2 regions of the Sulfitobacter aestuarii genome follow, and region 1 is predicted to be linked to the other one. Evidence: riboswitches for the same ligand, from Rfam matches in the RefSeq annotation. Region 1 holds a riboswitch; the other holds the start of a gene.

Evidence for each region. Region 1 has a riboswitch for cobalamin ahead of ACFSUD_RS17680 (CbtB domain-containing protein). Riboswitches for the same ligand answer to the same signal wherever they lie in the genome.
Region 2: another riboswitch for cobalamin. It lies ahead of ACFSUD_RS04910 (ABC transporter substrate-binding protein); the one in region 1 lies ahead of ACFSUD_RS17680 (CbtB domain-containing protein).

Annotation. Positions count from the first base shown of each region.
Region 1 is NZ_JBHUMP010000024.1:9,543-13,951, reverse strand. Features, by position in the region: gene cobW (cobalamin biosynthesis protein CobW) at 1-504, opposite strand, end outside; gene ACFSUD_RS17695 (DUF1636 family protein) at 501-863, opposite strand; gene ACFSUD_RS17690 (hypothetical protein) at 943-1,449, opposite strand; gene ACFSUD_RS17685 (CbtA family protein) at 1,488-2,171, opposite strand; gene ACFSUD_RS17680 (CbtB domain-containing protein) at 2,176-2,346, opposite strand; cobalamin riboswitch at 2,381-2,593, opposite strand; gene ACFSUD_RS17675 (PAS domain-containing protein) at 2,777-3,799, shown strand; gene pncB (nicotinate phosphoribosyltransferase) at 3,828-4,409, opposite strand, start outside.
Region 2 is NZ_JBHUMP010000003.1:90,644-95,052, forward strand. Features, by position in the region: gene ACFSUD_RS04895 (BKACE family enzyme) at 1-126, shown strand, start outside; gene ACFSUD_RS04900 (ABC transporter ATP-binding protein) at 119-886, opposite strand; gene ACFSUD_RS04905 (FecCD family ABC transporter permease) at 883-1,947, opposite strand; gene ACFSUD_RS04910 (ABC transporter substrate-binding protein) at 1,944-2,963, opposite strand; cobalamin riboswitch at 3,113-3,306, opposite strand; gene ACFSUD_RS04915 (ABC transporter permease) at 3,533-4,409, shown strand, end outside.

The DNA.
Region 1 (4,409 bases):
GCTGAGCGGAGTTTCATGGTCGAGACTGTCATCGGCAAGGCGCTGTGCATCGACGGCGGCCACGTCGGCGGCGAAACGCCCTGCGGCGACCGCTTCGGCATCGGCCAGTGCGATGACCCCGTCGACGGTGATCTTCGAGCGGATCGCTGGCCAGTCGAAAGCCTTGAGCAGCGGCTTGGGCAGTGCCAGGCCGGAAGTTTCGATCAGGATGTGATCGGGACGGGTCGGCAGCGCCATCAGGGCCTCAATGGTCGGGATGAAATCATCGGCCACGGTGCAGCAGATGCAGCCATTGGCCAGTTCGACGATATTCTCGGCCGGGCAATCCTCGATCGCGCAGCTCTTGAGGATGTCGCCATCGACGCCGACGGTGCCGAATTCATTGACCAGAACCGCAAGGCGGCGGCCCTCTGCATGGGTCATCAGGTGGCGGATCAGCGTGGTCTTGCCGGAACCGAGGAAGCCGGTGATCACGGTGACGGGGATTTTGGCGAGGTCGGTCATTCGGGAAGCTCCAGAGGGGGAATGCGGGCAAGGCTCTGCTTGCGGAAGATCACCGGGCGTTCGCGCCACGGGACGAGGCCGTCGTCGGTGGCGGCGTAGGCGGCGGCGCCGGCAAGGATGTCGGCGCTGTCCTCCTTGCGCAGACGGCCGTAGACATAGGTCCATTTGCCGGGCGCCGAGAGCGCCACAGAGGCGCCTTGCGAACAGGCGGAGAGACATTCGACCGGCACGATGCGCACGCCTTCGGGGGCGCCCGCTTCGGTCAGGGCGGCGTGCAGCTGCGCGCCGGGGCGCGGCGCGCCGTCCTCGATCGGCTCGCCCGCACGGCAAGTGGTGCAGACATGGAGGGTGACATTCATCGGTAATATCCAATCTTCAGGGCTGCGCCGTCAGCCTGCGGCCTAGCGCAAAGCGGCCAAGCGGGCAAGCGACGCGGCATCATTGCACGATCTCCATAACGCTGGCGGAGATCGGGTTGCCCGCCACCGCGAGGGTGCGGTGGTCATTGGCGGTGAGGGTGACTTCGATCAGCGCCTCACCCTCGGGCAGCGCCGGGATATGCAGCCAGGGGCCGTAGAGACGGGCGATCCTGGTGCCGTTGACATGGACATGGGCATGGCCCCTGCCCTCGGCGTTCTGCAGACCGGCCTCGGCGGGGGCGAATTCGAAATTGCGGGTCTTGATCTGCAGGTTGTAGCCGGAGAGCGGATCCTCGTTGAGCAGCAGCGAGACTTCCGGCGCATCGACGGCGCTGATCTCCAGCATCCGTTGGTGCAGCTTCTCATGTTCGGACGATTCCTGCCCGTCGGTCGCGGCGGCGGCATGGGCCGACGCATCGCCATGGTCATGGCCATCGAAGGTGATGCCATTGCCTGCGGCGATGGCAAAGCCGATGCCGCCGCCGAAGACCAGACCGATGGCAAAGAGGACCAATGCCCTGTCCATGCTGATTTCCTTCCTCGAAATTGGCCGGGGCGCGCGGATCAGGCCGCGCGCGCCCCTTCACGTTGCCAGAAGTACCCGGCGAAACTGCCCAGCAGCACCCAGGCGGCAAGGCCGACACCGAAGGCGCGGGCGGCGAAGAGCGCGCCGAGCTCGGTCGGGACCGGGCCGCTGAATTGCGCAGGTTCCGGCGCGCCGATCAGATGCGGGGCCAGCAGCAGCAGCACCGCGCCCGCCCAGGCCAGCCAGCCTTGTCCGAAGGCCAGCAGCCACAGCGCCAGCGCCGCGGCGGCGACGGTGGCGAACCACCAGACCTGGCGCGCGCCGACATCGGCGGCCGCGACGCCGGGCACTTCCGGCGCCAGGGTGAACCCCGGCGCGAGATGGAAGGCGACGAAGCCCGCCACGCCCCAGAGGATGCCCCAACGGCCATTGGCCGCCGCCCCGCGCTCTTCGCCGAGGCTCATCGCCGCGACAAGGATCAGCGCGTAACCGGTATAGGTCAGCATGGTGAAGATCAGGCTGAGCCCGTCGCGGATGGGGTCGAACCCCGGCAGGGCCGGATGCGCCGAGACCGCCTCGACCCCGAAATGCACCAATTCACCACTTTCGTACAATTCCGCGTGGAGCAGAACCGGCTGCACGAAAACCAACTGCAACAGGCCCGCGATCAGGCCTGCTGCAGCACCAGCGAACAACGCGCTGGTCACAAATCTGGAAATCATTGGTTCAGTGGCAGGGGAAGCCGGTGGCGTGGCGCACGTCATGGGCGGCGTCATGCAGGGCGGCGGCCTGGACATGGCCGGTCAGGGTAATCAGCACCAGCCCCAGCGCCGCGGCGAAAAGGGTCGGGACCAGCTTGCTGCCGGTCAGGCTCAGGGTCTTGGTCGTGCTCGTCATGTTCATTCTCCTCGCCGTCACACCCGACGGCATTTCACGTTACACATGCCTGGCAGGTCTCCTGGCTCGCGGGTCGTGGCCTTTGCCCGCCTTCCCTGCCTTGGGGCAAGTGGCATGAGGGGCGTCGGCTCACCGCTTACAGTCGCGGGGGCGGCTTCGGCTTCGGGCTCGCGCCCTTACTGAATTCCCTTTTCGGTTCCACGCCCCGGGAGGCGCTTTTCGGAACACCAAGCGCCTTCAATTACACATCTCGCAGCGGATCTGGCAAGGTTGATTTACGACGCCTTACCGATGCTAACCGGAGTCGGCGGAAGTTTTCCGGGCTTCCGGCGGGGCAAAGTCAGGCAAAGGTATTGCAGGCCGGAGGGCTTTCAGGTTGACGCCATGGGTACGAGACGTTCAAATATGCGATACACAAAACGGCAGGTCGATGAACAGCAAACTGGAACTTCACGGCGGAGCTATCAGCAAGCCTGTTCAGCTCGACGACATCATGGTGCAGGCGGTGCGTCATGCCCGGCTGCCCCTGTGCATCACCGATCCGACATTGCCCGACAATCCCATCGTCTATGCCAATCAGGCCTTCACCGAATTGACCGGCTATGCGCTCGAGGAGATCGTCGGCAGGAATTGCCGCTTCCTGCAGGGGCCGGATACCACGCCGGACAGTATCGAGACGGTACGCAAGATCCTCAGCGAACGCCGGGTCGATACGGTCGAGATCCTGAACTACCGAAAGGACGGCACCAGTTTCGTCAACGCGCTGCAGATCGGGCCGATCAACGACGAGAATGGCGAGCTGGTCTATTTCTTCGGCTCGCAGCTCGACATTTCCGCGCGGCGGCGCAAGGAACGCGAGAGCCGCGAGCTGGCGGAACGCGAATTGCTGCACCGGCTGCGCAATATCGTCAATGTCATGTCCGCGATGGTCCGGATGACCGCACGCGAGGAATCCAATCCCGCGGTCTTCGCCAGCAAGGTGATCGAACGGATTTCGGCGCTCGGCAATGCGCATTTCGACACGATCGGGCGTACCGACAAGTTCGGCATCGGTTTCTCGGCGCTGGTCGAGCCGATCCTGCAGGCCTATGCGCCGGGCGGGGCGAGTCAGATCAAGATCGGCGGGGTCGATCCCGAAGTGCCGCGGGATCTGATCTCGCCGCTGACCCTGGCGCTGCATGAACTGGCCACCAGTGCGGTGAAACATGGCGCGCTGAGCACCTACGAGGGGAAGATCGACCTGCATCTCCGGATTGAGGAAGCGGACGTGCCGCAGCTCTGCATCACCTGGCAGGAACGTGGCGGACCGGAGGTGGTGACGCCCGAGCGCAGCAGCGGGTCGGAGATCATCCAGTCCCTGACCCGGGCCGTCGGCGGGACCTTGACCTATGACTGGCAGTGTGAAGGTCTGATCGCCCGGGCGAGCTTTCCGATGACCGAGCTTCTGCGCTGACATCGGGGCATTGGCGGCAAGGGTCCAGCTAGACGACGACCTTCAGCGCATCCTGCGGCCCGACACCGAACACCAGCTTGTAACGGTCGATTTCCGCCGCCGGGCCCATCGCCTTGTTGGGATTGTCCGAGAGCTTCACGGTCGGGCGGCCATTGGCCTCCACCGCCTTGCAGACGAGGCTGAACGGCGCGAGCGCATCATCGGGCACGAGACCCCGGAAATCATTGGTCAACAACGTGCCCCAGCCGAAGGAGACCTTCACCCTCCCCGCGAACTCGCGGTGCAATTCGCGGATCTTCTCGACGTCGAGCCCGTCGCTGAAGATCACCCGCTTTTCGGCCGGATCCTCGCCGCGGTCACGCCACCAGTCGATGGCGATGCGCGCCGCCGCGGCCGGATCGCCGCTGTCGACCCGGATGCCCGTCCAGCCGGCCAGCCAATCCGGCGCGTTATCGAGGAAACCCTGTGTGCCATAGGTGTCGGGCAGGATGATGCGCAGGTTGCCCTCGTGCTCGTCATGCCAATCCGAGAGCACCTCATAGGGCGCGCGCGCCAGGGCCGCGTCATCCTCCGCCAGCGCGGCATAGACCATCGGCAGCTCATGGGCGTT
Region 2 (4,409 bases), on a different contig from region 1:
GCGGGGGGCAAGCTGCGGGTCGGGTTCGAGAATTCGTTCCGGAATGGGGACGGGACGCTTGCAAAGGACAACGCCGAACGCGTTGCCGAGGTCTTCGCGACCTGCCGCCCGGCGTCGGTCAGATGAACTCGGTGTGAAAGCGGATCACCCGGTGCCGGTCGCTGGGATCGGTGAGGAAATGGCCGCAGACCCCGAAAACCTCGCGCAGCAGCGCATCGCTCAGCACCGCTCCGGGCGCGCCGCAGGCGACCATGCGGCCCTGTTGCAGCACGCAGATCCTGTCGCAAAGCAGCGCCTGATTGAGGTCATGCAGCGCGATCACCGAGGTCACCGGCAGTGCCCGCACGAGGTGCAGGATCGACAGCTGGTGGCGAATGTCGAGATGGTTGGTCGGTTCATCGAGCAACAGCACCTGCGGGCGCTGCGCCAGCGCGCGGGCGATATGCACGCGCTGGCGCTCGCCGCCTGACAGCGTGTGCAGGGGTTCGGCCTCGAACCCGATCAGATCGGCATCAGTCAGCGCGCGCCGGACCGCCGCTTCATCCGCAGTGCTCCAGCGGCGCAGCGCCGAGAGCCAGGGCGTGCGCCCCAGTTCGACCGCCTCGCGCACGCTGATCCGCTCGCGCGCCTCTGCATGTTGTTCCACCAGCGCGAGGTTCTGCGCGATCTCGCGGCGGCGCAGCTTTGCCATCGGCTGGCCATTGAGCAGCACCGCGCCCGCGCTTGGCGCGCGGATCCCGGCCAGCATCCGCAGCAGCGTCGATTTGCCCGATCCGTTCGGCCCGATCAGCCCCAGGGTTTCACCGGGGCGCAAGGTCAAGTCGATGCCCTGCACGATTTGCTTGCGGCGGGCCTGCCAGCCAAGGTTTTCGCAGGACAGGATCATCGCCCGGTCCGCCCGCCGATCAGGATCAGCGCGAATACCGGCGCGCCGATCAATGCGGTGACCACCCCGATCGGCAGCACCTGCCCCGGCACCAGCGTGCGCGAAATCACATCCGCCGCGATTAGGAACACCGCCCCCCCCAGCGCCGAGGCGGGCACCAGCCGCCCGTGCCTCGTGCCGACAAGGATGCGCATCGCATGGGGGATCACCAATCCGACAAAGCCGATCGAGCCGACGATCGAAACGATGACCGCAGTCATCAGCGCGGCGATGCCGATGAGGCCGAACTGCACCCGCCGCACCGCGATGCCGAGCGCAGCGGCGCTGTCGCTGCCGAAGGTGAAGGCGTCAAGCGCGCGGGTGTTGAACAGGCAGGCGAGCGTGCCGAGCAGCGCGGCGGGCACCACCAGCGCCACGTCGGGCCAGCGCACCCCCGAGAGGTTACCCATGATCCAGAACATGATGCCGCGTGCCTGATCGGCATTGGCGCTCTTGGCGATCATGAAAGCGGTGAGCGCGTTGAAGAGCTGCGACCCGGCGATCCCGGCGAGGATGATCACCCCGGCGATCTGCGTCCCGCTGCCGATGTTGCCGTCGCCGCCCGCCGCATGGGCCAGCAAGGCGACGAAGACGAAAGCCAGCAGCGCCCCGCCAAAGGCGCCGAGCGAGAGCGATATTGCCCCCCCGCCGAGGCCCAGCACCGTGACCGCGACCGCGCCCGAGGAGGCCCCTGCCGAGATGCCGAGCAGATAGGGATCGGCCAGCGCGTTGCGCAGCAGCGCCTGCAGCACCAGCCCCGACAGCGCCAGCCCGGCCCCGCAGCAGGCCGCCACGATGGCCCGCGCCAGCCGGTAGTTCCAGATGATACCCTCGTCGATCCGATCCACCGGAAACCCGGCACCGAGCAGCTTGTTGGCGATCACCTGCAACACCACGCCGAGCGGTATCGGCGTCTCGCCAAGCGCCGCGCCCGTCGCCAGCGCCAGCAACAGCACCGGCGGCACGATCAGGCTCCAGTGCCAGGTACGCCGACGCGGCAGGGGCAGGCTCGCCAGGCTCATTGGGTGAGATCGAACCCGGCCAGATCATCGGCCAGTTTCTCGAGCGCGTAGATCGCACGGATCGACGGGTCCATGGCATGAGCCTGCATGGCCAGGATCCGCCCTTCGCGCACCGCTGTCATCTCGCGGGTGACGGGGTCGGTCTCAAGGAACTGCCGCTTGGCTTCAAGCGAATCCGCCGGGAAGCGGCGCCGCTCCATTTCGGCGAGGATGATGAAATCGGGATCGGCCTTGGCGAGGGTTTCCCATCCGACGCTGGGCCATTCCTCGCGCGACTGCACGACATTGTCGAGGCCGAGCTGCGCCATCATATAGGCGGGCACGCCCTGCTGTCCGGCGACATAGGGATCGCTGGCGATCTCCGGCGAGGAGAACCAGAACAGCGCCGTGCTGTCGGAGGGCAGATCGAGGCTCTCGGCCTTTGCAATCGCCGCCGCCTCGCGCGTTCTGAGGTCGTTGAGCAGCGCCGCGCCCTGCGCCTGCGCATCATGGATCAGCGCCAGTTCGGTAATGCCGCGGTAAAGCTGCGCGGTATCGAAAAGCTCCGACCGGGTACCGTCGAGCCCGACGCTGTTGTCCTTGCTCGCGCAGTCGCTGGGCATCACGTAGGTCGCCACGCCGAGGTCATGGAACATTTCGCGGCTGGCGACGATCCCTTCGGGGCCGACATGCCATTCATACATCGCCGTGACCAGTTCGGGGCGTTTGGCGACGACGCTTTCAAAGCTCGGGTCATTATCGGCAAGCCGCTCGACCTGCGCATTCACCGCCTCGAATTCCGGCAGCACCGGGTTGAACCAGACCGAGGTGCCGACCACCTGCTCGCCCAGCCCCAGCGCATAGAGAATTTCGGTGGTGGATTGGCCGATGGTCACGGCGCGGGCCGGGGCCGCCTCGAAACGCAGCTCATGACCGCAATTCTCGAGCTGCAGGGGATATTGCGTCTGATCTGCCGCTGCAGGTGGCACGAACAGGGCATGCATGGCAGAGGCGAGGAGGAACGGTTTCAGCTTCATGTCAGGTAGGCTCCGGGTTGGCGGGTCGAAGCGGGGACGTGGAACGAGACGCCGCGACCGGTCCTGCCGCCAGCTGCGGTGAAGGGGCCCTTCCGGGGGGGAGAGGAGAAACCGGTCCATGACATGCCTTTCCCGGACACCCCGTCCGGATTGAGGGTTGCGCGTCGGCAGGTCTCCTGACTGACGGATCGACACCTTCTCCACCTTCCCGGGCAACGCGCCCAGTGGCATCATGGTGAAGGCTCACCGCCTACAGTTGCGGGGGCAGTCGCGCTTGCCGAAAAGAGTTCCGGTGCGCATTCCCTATTCATTCCCGAAGGAAACCGACGCGGCAGCAATGCGTTCTCGGCCCGGTTCTGTCAAGCCATTCCGACGGCGATGCCCACGCCGGGCAGGATACGGCAGGCCGTTCATTCACGGTCGGCGACGAAAGATCGCTCTTGCGGCCAGAGCCAGGTTACCTAAACAACGTCGCAGGAACGCTAAAGCGTCTCGCCCTATACAGGCTTTCGGCGCACCTCTATAAATCTAGACATAATAGCGTTCAACCAGACAAAAGGGAGGGTCCGGTGAACCCCATTCTGAGCATCATCCTGTCGCGGCTGGCGATGGGGATGGTTACCCTGCTGGTGGTGACGCTGGTGATCTTCTCCGCCGTCGAGCTGCTACCCGGAGACATCGCCACCGAAACGCTGGGCCAGTCGGCCACCCCCGAGACCCTCGCGGCCTTTCGCGCCAAGCTGAACCTCGATGAGCCGGTCTATGTCCGCTACGGCACCTGGCTCTGGCAGGCATTGCAGGGCGATTTCGGGGTCTCGCTGTCCAACCGGCGCCCGATTGCCGAGCTGATCGCGACGCGGGCGGGCAATACCTTCTTCCTCGCGGCCTATGCTGCCGCCATCGCAGTGCCGATCGCGGTGCTGCTGGGGATGCTGGCGGCGCTCTATCGCAATTCGATCTTCGACCGGATGATCTCCGGCTCGACGCTGGTGGCGATCTCCTTCCCGGAATTCTTCATCGCCTATATCCTGATCCTGGCCTTTTCGGTCTGGCTCGGCTGGTTTCCGAGCCTGGCCAGTGTCGATGCCGCCACCGCCTTCTCCGAGCGGCTCTACCGGACCTTTCTGCCCGCGCTGACCCTGACGCTGATCGTGATGGCGCATATGATGCGGATGACCCGCGCGGCGATCATCAACCTGCTGGCCCTGCCCTATATCGAGATGGCCGGGCTCAAGGGCATGAAACGCTGGCGGGTGATCGCGGTACATGCGCTGCCCAATGCGCTGGCGCCGATCATCAACGTCGTGGCGCTGAACCTCGCCTATCTGATCGTCGGGGTGGTGCTGGCCGAGGTGGTCTTCGTCTATCCCGGCCTCGGGCAGCTGCTGGTCGATTCCGTGGCGAACCGCGACGTGACCGTGGTGCAGGCGGCCTGCCTGATCTTCG